Regions from separate parts of the Streptomyces sp. Ac-502 genome, predicted to be linked through region 2. Evidence: predicted binding sites of a transcription regulator. Region 2 holds the regulator's gene; the other holds the start of a gene.
What was found. Region 2 encodes HrcA, which represses chaperone genes, less so after heat shock. Its sites were predicted from a motif close to TTNGCACTCNGNNNNNCNGAGTGCNAA; they were not measured.
Positions count from the first base shown of each region.

Region 1 (7,744 bases), 2.4 Mb from region 2:
GCCACGTCGGCGATCCGGTAGGCGGCCAGCGACCGCGCGAAGTCGTCCTTCACGTGCAGCACGACCGGCTGCCAGCCCGGGGTGCCGTACTCCTCGTTGATCTCCTCGGCCAGCCGCCCGACCTCGTCCGTGTAGGCGCGGTAGACCTCCAGGTCCTGGCGGGAGGGGTAGGCGAACGCGACGTGCACGACCCGTTCGCGCCACTCGGGGTGGCCGGCCAGCAGCGCCCGGTAGGCGCGCAGCCCGCGCACGATGTTCTTGGACAGCTCCGTACGGTCCACCCGGACGATCGTCTTCCGGTCCGGCCCGCCGATCTGCTCGCGCAGCGCCGCCAGCCGCTCGTCCACGTCGGGCCGGTGCGCCCGCTCCCGCAGGAATTCCGCGTCCGCGCCCAGACCGTGCACGCCGAGCCGCGTCGTCCGGCCCTCGTGGACGATGCTCAGCCCGCCGTCCCCGTCGCGCGTCACCTCGGCGCCCAGCACCGCCACGCAGCACTCCGCGAACGCCTCGGCCCAGCGCCGCGTCAGGAACGCGGCGCGGTCGCCGCCCAGCATCCCGAGCAGCACCGCCTCGGCCACGTCGTCCGGCAGCATCCGGAAGTAGTCGGCGGGCGCCCACGGCGTGTGGGAGAAGTGGCCGATGCGCAGGTCGGGGCGGCGGGCGCGGAGCAGCCCCGGCACCAGCGTGAGGTGGTAGTCCTGCACGAGCACCACGGCGCCGGGCGCGGCCTCGTCGGCGAGCGCGTCCGCGAAGGCCGCGTTGTACGCCTCGTACGACGCCCACCGCGCGCGGAACGCGTCGTCGAAGGAGGGCTCCAGCGGCGTCTGGTAGAGCATGTGGTGGACGAACCACAGCACCGAGTTCGCGATGCCGTTGTAGGCGTCGGTGAAGACGTCGGCGGGGATGTCCAGCATGCGTACGGGCTGGCCGCCCGTGTCGGCGGGGTCCAGGTGGCCGCCGCTGCGGCGGGCGGCCGCGCGGTCGCCGTCGCCCAGGGCGGCGCACACCCACACCGCACCCGCGTCCGGGCCGATCGCGGAGAGCCCGGAGACCAGCCCGCCACCACCGCGTTTCGCGGTCAGCGCGCCGTCGTCCCCCTTCGTGTACGAGACCGGACCGCGGTTGGACGCGACGAGAACCTTGGCACCAGAACGCTCGGAAACCATGTTGCGAGACTAGCCCGCCACCCATCCGCTCAAACGTGCGGAGCGGAGGCGGAACGTCACGGTTCACGCCGCGCCGGAACCGGGCTCCGGACCGGCGGCGTCACGCCGCCCGGCGCTCCGCGTACTCCGGTATCTCCGCCATCGGCGGCCGCTCCTCGGTGTCCACGTCCCAGGTGCGCGGCACGAAACCGGTCTCACCGCGCTCGAACTGGGTCAGCCGCGGGCGCACCAGATGGCCGCGGGCCAGCCGCAGCTGCGCGGTGCGGTAGATGGCCGCCGCCATCCTGCCGAGCGCCTGGCCGCTCTGATGGCGGTGCTTGCGCACACCGATGTCCACCTGCGCCAGCGCGTCCAGCCCCACCGTGTGCAGCGCGTCGACCAGCAGGCCCAGCTCCACGCCGTAACCCACCGGGAACGGCAGCCGCTCCAGCAGCGACCGGCGGGCCGCGTACTCCCCGCCGAGCGGCTGCACGAACCCGGCGAGCTGCGGCCAGTGCAGGTTCAGCAGCGGCCGGGCGACCAGCTCGGTGACCCGGCCGCCCTGGCCCGCCGCCTCGCCGAGCGGACGGTCGTACATGCCCTTGACGAACTGCACGTCCGGGTCGGTCAGCAGCGGGCCGACGATCCCGGAGACGAAGCCCGGGTCGAATTCGCGCAGGTCGGCGTCGACGAAGCAGACGATGTCACCGCCGGTCGCCAGCAGGGAGCGCCACAGCACCTCGCCCTTGCCGGGCAGCGCGGGCAGCCGCGGCAGCACCTCGTCCCGGTGGACGACCCGCGCGCCCGCCTCGGCCGCGACCTTGGCCGTACCGTCCGTGGAACCGGAGTCCAGCACCACCAGCTCGTCGACGAGCGGCACCGACGGCGTCATCAGCCCCGTACGGATCGCCTCGACGATCGCCCCGACCGTCGCCTCCTCGTCGAGCGCGGGCAGCACGACGGAGACCGTCTGTCCCGTCTCGCGCTTCGCGGCCAGCAGCCGGTCGAGCGGGCGGTCCACGGCCGACCAGGACCGGCCGGCCAGCCAGCGCTCCACCTCTTCCAGCACGTGCGCGTCTCCTTCGTTCCCGGACCAGCGAATGTGATCCATCTCGCGGTGCGGACGGCTGTCTCGACCGCCCGGCCCTTCGGTTACAGTCTTGAACAACGCGAACGCCCCGGACATGCCGGGGTCGGCGCGACAAACGCCTGGGCTCCGGCCCAGCGCCATACCGCTCATCCAGAGGGGCAGAGGGACACGGCCCGTTGAAGCCCCGGCAACCCTCCAGCCGGTCTCCGTCGCCGCACAGTGTGTGCGGCCCGCGAGGCTCCCGGCTCGGGAAGGTGCCAATTCCGTCTCGCGGCGAGATGCGTCGCGAGGAAGATGAGGAGAAAGGGCCTCGCCTCCATGGCTGTGCAGTCCGTCGAAAGCACCCCGTCCACCAGCGTCTCCCTCGGCCCCGCCGTCGCCCTGTCCTGCCGCGAGTGCGGCGAGCGCTTCGACCTCGGACCGATCTTCGCCTGCGTGTCCTGCTTCGGGCCGCTGGAAGTGGCGTACGACCTGCCGGCCGGCGACCCCGAGGGTCTGCGCGAGCGGATCGAGGCGGGCCCCAACAACATCTGGCGGTACGCGCCGCTGCTGCCCGTCCCGGCCGACGTCGCGGACAAGCCCAACCTCAACCCCGGCCTGACCAAGCTGGTCAAGGCCGACAACCTGGCCCGTGAGCTGGGCGTCACCGGCGGCCTGTACGTCAAGGACGACTCCGGCAACCCGACGCACTCCTTCAAGGACCGCGTCGTCGCCATCGCCGTCGAGGCCGCCCGCGCCTTCGGCTTCACCACCCTGTCCTGCTCCTCCACCGGCAACCTCGCCGGGGCGGTCGGCGCGGCGGCGGCCCGGGCCGGCTTCCGCTCCTGCGTGTTCATCCCGCACGACCTGGAGGCGGGCAAGGTCGTCATGGCCGCGGTCTACGGCGGCGAGCTGGTCGGCATCGAGGGCACCTACGACGACGTCAACCGCTTCTGCTCGGAACTGATCGGCGACCCGCTCGGCGAGGGCTGGGGCTTCGTCAACGTCAACCTGCGCCCGTACTACGGCGAGGGCTCCAAGACCCTCGCGTACGAGATCTGCGAGCAGCTCGGCTGGCGGCTGCCGGACCAGATCGTCATCCCGATCGCCTCCGGCTCCCAGCTCACGAAGATCGACAAGGGGCTGAAGGAGCTGATCGCGCTCGGCCTGGTCGAGGACAAGCCGTACAAGATCTTCGGTGCCCAGGCCGAGGGCTGTTCCCCGGTCTCCACCGCCTTCAAGGCGGGCCACGACGTCGTACGGCCGCAGAAGCCGGACACCATCGCCAAGTCGCTGGCCATCGGCAACCCGGCCGACGGCCCGTACGTGCTCGACATCGCCCGGCGCACCGGCGGCGCGGTCGAGGACGTCGACGACGAGCAGGTGGTCGACGCGATCAAGCTGCTGGCCCGTACGGAGGGCATCTTCGCCGAGACCGCCGGCGGCGTGACCGTGGGCGTGACGAAGAAGCTGATCGAGAACGGGCTGCTCGACCCGGCGCTGACCACCGTCGTGCTCAACACCGGCGACGGGCTCAAGACGCTGGACGCCGTGGCGCCCACGACCGGGCCCTCGGCCACCATCCGCCCGAGCCTGGAAGCGTTCCGCGCCGCCGGCCTGGCGGGCTGACCGCCGCGCGCGGCCGTACACACCCGTACGCGGTCGCGCGCACCCGTACGCGTCGGCGCACACCGGCACGCGTCGGCACACACCGATACGCGTCGGTACGCGACCGCACCCGTCGACGCGCATCCGTACCCATCAGCGCGCGCCGGCGTACCTCCGTCCGCCCCCGCGGCCATCGGTACGCCCGCGCCCGCGCCCCTCCGCACCCTCCCGCGATCTGGAAGGCAGCACACCATGAGCGTCAACGTCCGCATCCCGACCATCCTGCGCACCTACACCGACGGCCAGGCCGAGGTCGCCGCCGAGGGCGCGACCCTCTCCGAGGTCATCGAGAACCTGGAGCGGAACCACGCCGGTATCGCGGCCCGTGTCCTGGACGACACCGGCAAGCTGCGCCGCTTCGTGAACGTCTACGTCAACGACGACGACGTGCGCTTCGAGCAGGGCCTGGCGACGCCGACGCCGGACGGCGCGGGCGTCTCGATCATCCCGGCGGTGGCCGGCGGCTGCTGAGCCGGCCGCCTGGGACGCCGTAACGATCTTTTTCGGCCCTTCCCGGGGCCAACGGCTGGAATCGCCCCCTCCGCCATGAAGCGGACGGGGCGATTCCGTGTTGTTAAAGGCGATACAGTTGTGGTGATTCCTCGTCCAGCGCACGCCGAACGCCGATGAAGGCCCGGCAAGTTGTGCGCGAAGTGTGGACATGTTTTGTCGTGTTGGTGAGCTTTGCCCGGCCCGACTTGCCCTGACGTATGGGCTTTTCTTCGTATATTTACGATTGTTCGCGAGAAGAATTCTCGTCCGACTGACCTGTTGCGCTGGGCAGTTGGACAGATACATTCAGCGGCGGTCGACGCGTTCCGGCGCACACCCCCTCCTGTCGGGGGTGAGGTCTGACCCGGGTCCGCGGAGTGCGGTCCTGTGCAAGGGCCAGTAATAGGGGAGTTAGGCATGGCTCAGGGCACCGTCAAGTGGTTCAACGCGGAGAAGGGGTACGGCTTCATCGCGGTCGACGGTGGTGCGGATGTATTCGTCCACTACAGCGCGATCCAGATGGACGGTTACCGCACCCTTGAGGAGGGTCAGCGGGTCGAGTTCGAGATCTCGCAGGGCCAGAAAGGGCCGCAGGCGGACATGGTCCGCGTGGCCGGCTGAAGCGCCGACCGACTGCTGCGTACGAAGGTCCGCGTCCCCTGCGGGGGGCGCGGGCCTTCTGTGTTTGGGTGGGGCGGGGGCCGATGCGGGGGAGTGCCAGGTCATCGGGCCGCGCCCGGTTTGACACCTGGACTCGATGGGGATGGCTCCCGCCGACGCGCTTGCGCCCTCCCGTCGCCCGGCCGCCACCCCTATACGAGGCTTCTGCGAAGCCGCTTGCACTCTAAGGGGCCGAGTGCTAATCATTGCGTTAGCACTCTACGAGTGAGAGTGACAGCTAAGGACCGACTCGGTGAGGTCCGCGGGCAGGTGGGGCAAGGAACCACCGGCTCGTGAACCGTCCGTCGCGGGCGCCAGCGCGGTCCGGAGTATCCACCCTCCCCCAGACGCAGTCCGGGGGGACCCCAGTCCGGGAGGACCACTTCACATGGCCAAGATCATCGCGTTCGACGAGGAGGCACGGCGCGGTCTCGAGCGCGGGATGAACCAGCTCGCCGACGCCGTCAAGGTCACCCTTGGCCCCAAGGGCCGCAACGTCGTCCTCGAGAAGAAGTGGGGCGCCCCCACGATCACCAACGATGGTGTCTCCATCGCCAAGGAGATCGAGCTCGAGGACCCGTACGAGAAGATCGGCGCCGAGCTGGTCAAGGAGGTCGCGAAGAAGACGGACGACGTCGCCGGTGACGGCACGACGACCGCGACCGTCCTGGCCCAGGCCCTGGTCCGCGAGGGCCTGCGCAACGTGGCCGCCGGCGCCAACCCGATGGCCCTCAAGCGCGGCATCGAGCGTGCCGTCGAGGCCGTCTCCGCCGCCCTGCTGGAGCAGGCCAAGGACGTGGAGACCAAGGAGCAGATCGCTTCGACCGCCTCCATCTCCGCCGCCGACACCCAGATCGGCGAGCTGATCGCCGAGGCCATGGACAAGGTCGGCAAGGAAGGCGTCATCACCGTCGAGGAGTCCCAGACCTTCGGTCTGGAGCTGGAGCTCACCGAGGGTATGCGCTTCGACAAGGGCTACATCTCGGCGTACTTCGCCACCGACATGGAGCGTATGGAGGCGTCGCTCGACGACCCGTACATCCTCATCGTCAACTCGAAGATCTCCAACGTGAAGGACCTCCTTCCGCTGCTGGAGAAGGTCATGCAGTCGGGCAAGCCGCTGCTGATCATCGCCGAGGACGTCGAGGGCGAGGCCCTGTCGACCCTGGTCGTCAACAAGATCCGCGGCACCTTCAAGTCCGTCGCCGTCAAGGCCCCGGGCTTCGGCGACCGCCGCAAGGCCATGCTCGGCGACATCGCCATCCTCACCGGTGGCACGGTCATCTCCGAGGAGGTCGGCCTCAAGCTGGAGAACGCCGGTCTCGACCTGCTGGGCCGCGCCCGCAAGGTCGTCATCACCAAGGACGAGACCACCATCGTCGACGGTGCCGGTGACAGCGAGCAGGTCCAGGGCCGCGTCAACCAGATCCGCGCCGAGATCGAGAACAGCGACTCGGACTACGACCGCGAGAAGCTCCAGGAGCGTCTGGCGAAGCTGGCCGGCGGCGTGGCCGTCATCAAGGCCGGTGCCGCCACCGAGGTCGAGCTCAAGGAGCGCAAGCACCGCATCGAGGACGCCGTTCGCAACGCGAAGGCGGCCGTCGAGGAGGGCATCGTCGCCGGCGGTGGCGTCGCCCTGCTGCAGGCCTCCTCGGTCTTCGAGAAGCTGGAGCTGGAGGGTGACGAGGCCACCGGTGCCGCCGCTGTGAAGCTGGCCCTGGAGGCCCCGCTGAAGCAGATCTCCGTCAACGGCGGCCTCGAGGGCGGCGTCGTGGTGGAGAAGGTGCGCAACCTGGCCGTCGGCCACGGTCTGAACGCCGCGACCGGCGAGTACGTCGACATGATCGCCGAGGGCATCATCGACCCCGCCAAGGTCACGCGCTCCGCGCTGCAGAACGCCGCGTCGATCGCCGCGCTGTTCCTGACCACCGAGGCCGTCATCGCCGACAAGCCGGAGAAGGCCGCCGCGGGCGGCGCTCCGGGCGGCATGCCGGGCGGTGACATGGACTTCTGATCCTCCCGGATCATCTGTCCTCAGGTCGCTGGGGCGGCACTCCTCCTCCCAGGGGGTGCCGCCCCAGCGGCGTTCGCGGTGCGGTCTCCGGTACGTCCTTCCGTACGCCGGTCCTTGCGTCGCCCCCGGCCCGACGGGGCACGATCGCCCCATGACGACTCGAAACGGGCAGACCGCCCGACCGGACCGGTTCACCGCGGACACCGTCGCCCTGGTCACCGGCGGCAGCAGCGGAGTGGGCCTGGCAGCCGCGCGGCGGCTGCTCGCGGACGGCGCGCGGGTAGTGGTGTGCGGCCGCGACGAGCGCCGCCTCGACACTGCCGTGGCGCACCTGAGGGAGCAGGCGCGGGAGGCGGTGACGGGCGGCGAAGCAACCGTTGCGGATGCGACGGGGGCGGGGCAGTGGGCGGCCGGTGCCGCGGCGGACCGGGTGTTCGGCGTACGGGCCGACACGGCCTCCGTCGCCGACCTGGACGCCGCGGTCGAGGCGGTGCGCGACCGCTTCGGGCACCTCGACATCATCTTCGCCAATGCGGGCCGGTACGCCGCCGCGCCCTTCGAGGAGATCACCGAGGCCGACTTCGACCAGGCGGTCGGCGTGAACTTCAAGGGCGTTTTCTTCACCGTCCAGCGGGCGCTCCCGCTGCTGCGGGACGGCGGCGTGGTGGTCATCAACGCCTCGTCGCTGGTGCAACG
Region 1 covers NZ_JBHFFO010000001.1:6,265,743-6,273,486, forward strand. The annotation lists gene ACEXOX_RS28660 (trehalose-6-phosphate synthase) at 1-1,166, opposite strand, end outside; gene ACEXOX_RS28665 (glucosyl-3-phosphoglycerate synthase) at 1,267-2,214, opposite strand; SAM riboswitch class I at 2,379-2,536, shown strand; gene thrC (threonine synthase) at 2,554-3,843, shown strand; gene ACEXOX_RS28675 (MoaD/ThiS family protein) at 4,075-4,353, shown strand; gene ACEXOX_RS28680 (cold-shock protein) at 4,792-4,995, shown strand; gene groL (chaperonin GroEL) at 5,423-7,048, shown strand; gene ACEXOX_RS28690 (SDR family NAD(P)-dependent oxidoreductase) at 7,200-7,744, shown strand, end outside.
Region 1: a site for HrcA is predicted at 5,246-5,272, ahead of groL (chaperonin GroEL). Genes of this name have one in related genera too.

Region 2 (7,744 bases):
GGTGTTGAAGATGATCCGGTAGCCGGTCGCGTCGACCTTCTCGTCGGCGGCCACCGCGGCGGCCTCGCTCAGCACCTCACCGGCGATCCGCGGCTCGGCGGCGGCCAGTTCCCCGGCGTTCGCGTAGTGCACCTTGGGGATGACCAGCACATGGGTCGGCGCCTGCGGGCTGATGTCCCGGAAGGCGACGGTCGTCTCGGTCTCCCGCACGATCGTCGCGGGCACCTCGCCTGCCACGATCTTGCAGAACAGGCAGTCGGCCTGCGGTTCTCCCGCCACCGGTGGGCTCCTCCCGGGTCGCCGGCCGGTACCCGGCGGCCCCGTCCGTCCGGAGCCGGGCCGCCCGTACCGCGCCGTGTCACATCACCATCACGTCTATGGGACCGGATGTTACCGGGCCGCCCGCGCGGGGCGGTGCGGCGGCCGGGGTACGGAGCGGGTGCGGCGGCCGGGAGGAGAGGGGCGAGCGGGGTCAGTGGTGCGCTGCCCAGGTGTGCTGCTGGTCGGGGTCTTGCTGGTTCTGGTGGTCGTCGTTCTGCTTGTCGTCGTTCTGATGGTCGTCGTTCTGCCCGCCGTCGTGGCCGTCGCCCTGGCCGTCGTGGTCATGGGAGTCGTCCGTGCAGGTGTCGCTGGGGGACGGGTCCGGGTCGGGATCGGGGTCCGGGCCGGGGGCGGGCGCCGTGACGGTGACCGTCACCGGCGGCGTGTCCGGCGGATCGTCGGTCGGGTCGTCGGACGTATGGCCGCTGCTGGGCGGCTGGACGGTACGGGTCACGGTCGGCCGCTGACTGCCGGTCGGCTCGTCCGCGTCGCAACTGCCGAGCACGCTCACCCGGAAGACGACCTGCCCGGCGACGCGCGCGGTCAGATTGCCCCGTACGCAGCGCCCGTCCACCCCGGAGGTGACCCGCCCGGTGATGGTGATGTCGCTGCCCCGGGCGGTCTGTCCCTGGCAGTCGACGATGGCGACCGACTTCTGTTGCGCGGTGGCCGTCGGGTTCACAGTGGCCCGCTGATCGCCCTGGAGCGTCGCCGTACAGCTCAGCCAGCTCACGTTCACGCCGATGCGCTCCAGCGCGCGCGTCCCCGCCTGGTCGGTGGTGACGGCGACCGACGAGGTGTTCAGCCCGCCCGCGGGCTCGCAGGCGGACACCCCGACGATCGCGGCGCCCACGGTGCCCGCCACCGCGAGCAGCCTGCCGCGCCGGGTCCGGCGGGACCGGCACCGGCCGGTCCGCGCGTACCGCTCCCGCCCGTGCCGTACGTCTCGTAAGCGCCCTATGGCCCGCATGCCCGGCAGCTTCCCACCGCCGCAGGCGGACCGACAGCCCCGGCTCGGCCACTGTGCGCCGGTCCCGTACGGGCTCGCGTTCCGGCTCGTACGGAGTGCGGCGCTCCGGCTGTCCGGGGCCCGCGGCACACCGCGCCGGCTTCACTAAGCTGATCGTGCACAGCCCGCCGTCACCCCACGACCAGGAGTCATCCACCATGGCAACGACCCGCACCGCGCAGACCCACTGGGAAGGCAACCTGATGGAGGGCAAGGGCAGCGTCGCCCTCGCCTCCTCCAACGTCGGCACCTTCGACGTGAACTGGCCGGCCCGCGCCGAGCAGCCGAACGGCGTCACCAGCCCCGAGGAGCTGATCGCGGCGGCCCACTCGTCCTGCTACTCGATGGCCTTCTCGCACGGCCTGGCCGGCAAGGGCTACACCGTCGCCGCGCTGGACACCAAGGCCGACGTGACCTTCCAGCCGGGCGAGGGCATCACCGGCATCGTGCTGACCCTCAAGGCCAGCGTGCCCGGTCTGTCCGAAGAGGACTTCCAGGCCGCGGCCGAGGACGCGAAGAAGAACTGCCCGGTGAGCCAGGCGCTGGCCGGCGTCAAGAACATCACCCTCCACGCCGAGCTGGTCTGATCCGGCGGCAGCGGTGAGCGGCGGAGCCGCGGCGTCACGCGCGCCGCGGCCCCGCCGCCGTCCGTCGCCTCTCCCGCGCCGACCAGAGGCCCGGGTCAGCTCCAGCGGCCGGTACGGCCCAGCAGCAGCGCGGTGGCCGCCGTACCCGCCGTCGACGTCCGCAGTACGCTCCATCCGAGCCGGTACGCCTTGGCGCCCGCCTCCTCGAAGGCCGCCAACTCCTCCGGCGACACGCCCCTTCGGGGCCGACCACGAGCACGATCCGCCCGCTCGACGGCAGTTCGGCGGCGGCCAGCGGTGCGCTGCCCGCGTCGCGGTCCTCGTGCAGTACGGCGGCGAACTCCGCCTCCGCGAGGAGAGCCGCGACCTGCTTCGTCGACATCGGGTCGGCGACCTCGGGAAAGCGCAGCCGGCGTGCCTGCTTGCCCGCCTCGCGGGCGGTGTTGCGCCACTTGGCGAGGGACTTCGCGGCCCGCTCGCCCTTCCACTGCGTGATGCACCGGGACGCGGCCCACGGGACGATGGCGTCCACGCCGGTCTCCGTCATGGTCTCCACGGCCAGTTCGCCGCGGTCGCCCTTGGGGAGCGCCTGGACGACGGTGATGCGCGGCGCCGGCTCCGGTTCGGTCTGCGTACCGGTCACCTCGACGACGAGGCGGTCCTTGCCCTCGGCGGCCCGCACCACGCCCACCGCGCCGCTGCCCTGCCCGTCCGTCAGCACCACGGGTTCCCCCGCACGGAGCCGCCGTACGGAGACCGCGTGCCTTCCCTCGGGACCGTCCAGCACGGTCTCCCCCGTACCCGGGACGCTCTCGACGAGAAACACCGGCGCCGTCACAGCACACCTCCCGGCTCACCCGGGAGCCCCGGACCGGCCTGACAGCTCTCCTGCGCGCCGGACCCGCGCACGTCGTCCCGGCCCGATCCGGCGCGTGCCGCCTCCAGTTCGGCCACCAGCACCTCGACCAGCTGCCCGGCCGGCATCTCCCGCGCCATCCGGTGCCCCTGGCCCGCCCACAGGGCCATGCCCTGCGCGTCACCGGTCTTGGCGGCGGCCTTGCGCAGGCCCGAGGTGAGGTGGTGGACGGCCGGGTAGGCGGCCGGGGCGTACGGGCCGTGCTCGCGCAGGAAACGGTTCACCAGGCTGCGGGCCGGGCGCCCGGAGAAGGCCCTGGTCAGCTCGGTACGCGTGAACAGGGGGTTGGTCATCGCCTGCTTGTGCAGCGGGTTCGCGCCCGACTCCGGGGTGACCAGGAACGCCGTACCGAGCTGCGCCATCGACGCGCCCGCCGCCAGCACCGCGGCGATCTGCGAGCCACGCATCAGACCGCCCGCCGCGACGATCGGTATCTGCACGGCCTCCCGCACCTGCCCGATCAGCGACAGCAGTCCGACCCCGGCGCCGGTGCCGTCGGCCTGCGGGTCGTCGCGGTGGGTGCCCTGGTGGCCGCCGGCCTCTATGCCCTGGACACAGACCGCGTCGGCGCCGGACCACTGCGCGGCCTGCGCCTCGGCCGCCGTGGTGGCGGTGACGATCGTGAACGTGCCGACTTTGGCGAATCCGTCGAGAACGGCGCGCGACGGACACCCGAAGTGGAAGGAGACGACCGGCACCGGGTCCTCGCGCAGGATGGCGAGCTTCGCCTCGTACCCGTCGTCGACGCCTTCGTACGGGTCGACGTCGTCCAGCGCGGTCTCGTACCAGGCCGACTCGCCCGCGAGCTGCTCACGGTAGACCTCGACGGCCGCGTTCTCGGCGAGCGAGGGCTGCGGCATGAAGAGGTTCACGCCGAAGGGGCGGTCGGTGAGCCCGCGCAGCTGTTTGATCTCCTGATACATGCCGTCCGCGGTCTTGTACCCGGCGGCCAGGAAGCCGAGTCCGCCGGCTCCGCTGACGGCGGCGGCCAGCTCCGGGCGGGCGACGCCGCCTGCCATGGGGGCCTGCGCGATCGGATAGCGGCAGAGATCGGTCAGCGCTGTGGGCATGACCACATCGTGTCACGCCGCACGCGGGGACCCGAACCGGGCCCGGACCCACCAAGATCAAACACGTCCGGCGATCAGGGCAGTTCGGGCAGGGGCCCGGGGCATCAGGGGCACCGGACGGCGAACGGCGGCCGGGCTCCTGCCCGACCGCCGCCGTATGCCGTACGGGGGTCACCGCCCGTTGAAGGCGTCCTTCAACCGCGAGAACAACCCCTGCTGCCCCGGCCGACAGCGCCTGCCCGGAGGACAACCCCCGGACCCCCGGGCACAACGACACGCCTACCGCCCGTTAAAAGCGTCCTTCAACCGCGAGAACAACCCCTGCTGCCCCGGCTGGAACTGTCCCGTCGGGCGTTCCTCGCCGCGGAGCTTCGCGAGGCGCCGCAGCAGTTCCTCCTGCTCCGCGTCCAGCTTGGACGGCGTGATGACCTCGACGTGCACGATGAGGTCGCCGCGCCCGTTGCCGCGCAGATGCGTGACGCCGCGGCCGTGCAGCGGGATCGACTGGCCGGACTGGGTGCCGGGCCGGATGTCGATCTCCTCGATGCCGTCCAGCGTCTCCAGCGGGCACTTGGTGCCCAGCGCCGCCGCCGTCATCGGGATGGTGACCGTGCAGTGCAGGTCGTCGCCGCGCCGCTGGAACGTCGGGTGCGCCAGTTCGTGGATCTCCACGTACAGGTCGCCGGCCGGGCCGCCGCCGGGGCCGACCTCGCCCTCGCCCGCGAGCTGGATGCGGGTGCCGTTGTCCACACCGGCCGGGATCTTGACCGTCAGCGTGCGGCGCGAGCGGATGCGGCCGTCACCGGCGCACTCCGGGCACGGGGTCGGCACGACCGTACCGAAGCCCTGGCACTGCGGGCACGGCCGCGAGGTCATGACCTGACCCAGGAAGGACCGGGTGACCTGCGAGACCTCACCGCGGCCGCGGCACATGTCACAGGTCTGCGCCGAGGTGCCCGGCGCCGCGCCCTCGCCCGAACAGGTCGTACAGACGACGGCGGTGTCCACCTGGATGTCCTTGGTGGTCCCGAAGGCCGCCTCGTCCAGTTCGACATCCAGCCGGATCATGGCGTCCTGGCCGCGCCGCGTACGGGACCGCGGTCCGCGCTGCGACGCCGTGCCGAAGAACGCGTCCATGATGTCGGAGAAGTTGCCGAAGCCCGCGCCGAAGCCGCCGGCCCCGCCGCCGCCACCCGCCTGCGAGAGGGGGTCGCCGCCGAGGTCGTAGACCTGCTTCTTCTGCGGGTCCGACAGCACCTCGTAAGCGGCGTTGATCTCCTTGAACCGCTCCTGGGTCTTCGGATCGGGGTTCACATCCGGGTGCAGCTCGCGGGCCAGCCGCCGGAAAGCCTTCTTGATCTCGTCCTGCGAGGCATCGCGTCGTACGCCCAGGACCGCGTAATAGTCCGTGGCCACTTACGACTCCGCGAGGATCTGTCCGACGTAACGTGCCACTGCGCGTACCGCTCCCATCGTTCCGGGGTAGTCCATGCGGGTCGGTCCGACCACGCCGAGTTTGGCGACTGCCTCGTCGCCCGAACCGTAGCCGACCGCGACGACCGATGTGGACGTCAGGCCCTCATGGGCATTCTCATGCCCGATGCGTACGGTCATGCCGGAGTCCTTGGCCTCCCCCAGCAGTTTGAGGAGCACCACCTGCTCCTCCAGGGCCTCCAGCACCGGCCGGATGGTCAGTGGGAAATCGTGCCCGAAGCGCGTGAGATTGGCGGTACCGCCGATCATCAGCCGCTCCTCGGTCTCCTCCACCAGAGTCTCCAGCAACACCGACAGGACTGTCGAGACCGTGCCCCGGTCCTCCTGCTCGAAGGAGTCCGGGAGATCCTGCACGAGCTGCGGCACGTCCGTGAACCGCCGCCCCACCACGCGGCTGTTCAGCCGCGCCCGCAGGTCCGCCAAGGAGGTCTCGCCGAACGGCGCCGGACAGTCCACCATGCGCTGCTCGACCCGGCCGGTGTCCGTGATCAGGACCAGCATCAGCCGGGCCGGTGCCAGCGACAGCAGCTCCACGTGCCGCACCGTGGACCGGGTCAGCGACGGGTACTGCACGACGGCGACCTGCCGCGTCAGCTGCGCCAGCAGCCGTACCGTACGGCCCACCACGTCGTCGAGGTCGACGGCGCCGTCCAGGAAGTTCTGGATGGCGCGTCGCTCGGGGCTGGAAAGCGGCTTGACGCCGGCCAGCTTGTCGACGAAGAGGCGGTAACCCTTGTCCGTCGGGATGCGCCCGGCGCTGGTGTGCGGCTGGGCGATGAAGCCCTCGTCCTCCAGCGCGGCCATGTCGTTGCGGACCGTGGCGGGTGAGACACCGAGCTGGTGCCGCTGGGTCAGCGCCTTGGAGCCGACCGGCTCCTCGGTCCCGACATAGTCCTGGACGATGGCGCGCAGCACTTCGAGCCTGCGTTCACTGAGCATCGCGCACACCTCCAGTCCGGCCGTGTCACCGGCGCGCGGCCGGGTTCTTCCGGGTCGTCTTCCCTGGCACTCATCAGGGCCGAGTGCCAGACCCTGACCAAGTGTACGGCCGGGTCGCACGGGCAGGGCAAGGGCGGCGGTACCGGAGTCGCGCTCCGGGGTCCCGCGAAACGCGTACCCCGGGCACCGGCGGGCACTCTGAATCCCCCGGTCCGGCGGGCAACGCTATCGCGATACGGCTAGCGTCGCGGTATGCGTACGACTTGGGAAGAGGCGGGGTGGGAACGGCTCGGCGCGGGCGTCGGGCGGCGCCGGATGCCGGGCTGGGACGAGACGGCCGGTGCCGTCGTCGGCTCGTCCGGCGTGCTGATCGTCGACACCGGCGCCACCCTCCGCGACGGCGCCGAGCTGCGTCGGCAACTGCGCGACATCGCGGGACGGAACGTGACACATGTCGCGCTGACCCATCCCCACTTCGATCATGTGCTGGGCGCCGCGGCCTTCGCGGGCGTCCAGGTCTTCGGCGCGGCCGGGCTCGACGAGTTCCTGCCGCGCGCCCGGGACGACCTGCGGCGCGACGCGGTGTCGCACGGCGTGGACCCGGACGCCGCCGCGGAGGCCGCCGACCTCCTCGTCCGCCCGCACCACCTGGTCTCCGGCGAACGCACCGTCGACCTCGGCGACCGGCAGGTCGTGCTCGCCAACGTCGGCCCCGGCCACACCGCGTACGACCTGGTCGTCCTGGCCCCCGGCACGCACGGCTCGCCCCCGGTCGTCTTCTGCGGCGACCTGGTCGAGGAGTCCGGCGCGCCCCAGGCCGGGCCGGACGCGGTCCCCGGCCAGTGGCCGGCCGCCCTGGACCGGCTGCTGGCCCTCGGCGGCGAGGACGCGGTGTACGTGCCCGGGCACGGAGCTGTCGTGGATGCCCGATTCGTCCGTGACCAACGCGACGCGCTGAGCCGCCGCTTCGGCGTGTCGCGGCACTGACCGGCCATCCCTTCTTATCGTCTGTCCAATGCGCAGCAGAGAGTACGGCCCGGACCTCACCCCGCCGTGGAAGAAGCAGCAGCCGGCCCCCGAGGTCGAGGCCGAGCCGGACCTCGTCGTCGAGGAAGCCGTCACGGGGTTCTGCGGCGCGGTCGTCCGCTGCGAGAAGACCGCCGAGGGCCCGACCGTCACCCTGGAGGACCGCTTCGGCAAACACCGGGTCTTCCCGATGCCCCCGCGCGGCTTCCTCCTGGACGGCAAGCCCGTCACCCTAGTACGGCCCTCTTCGCGCCCCGCGGCGCGCGGACCGGCCCGTACGGCGTCCGGCTCGCTGGCCGTCCCCGGCGCCCGCGCACGGGTCGCCCGCGCCGGGCGCATCTACGTGGAAGGGCGCCACGACGCCGAGCTGGTGGAACGCGTC
Region 2 covers NZ_JBHFFO010000001.1:3,878,320-3,886,063, forward strand. The annotation lists gene ACEXOX_RS17590 (histidine triad nucleotide-binding protein) at 1-279, opposite strand, end outside; gene ACEXOX_RS17595 (hypothetical protein) at 473-1,291, opposite strand; gene ACEXOX_RS17600 (OsmC family protein) at 1,489-1,917, shown strand; partial or broken gene ACEXOX_RS17605 (16S rRNA (uracil(1498)-N(3))-methyltransferase) at 2,013-2,755, opposite strand; gene ACEXOX_RS17610 (nitronate monooxygenase) at 2,752-3,903, opposite strand; gene dnaJ (molecular chaperone DnaJ) at 4,183-5,319, opposite strand; gene hrcA (heat-inducible transcriptional repressor HrcA) at 5,320-6,336, opposite strand; gene ACEXOX_RS17625 (MBL fold metallo-hydrolase) at 6,589-7,323, shown strand; gene ACEXOX_RS17630 (DUF3097 domain-containing protein) at 7,352-7,744, shown strand, end outside.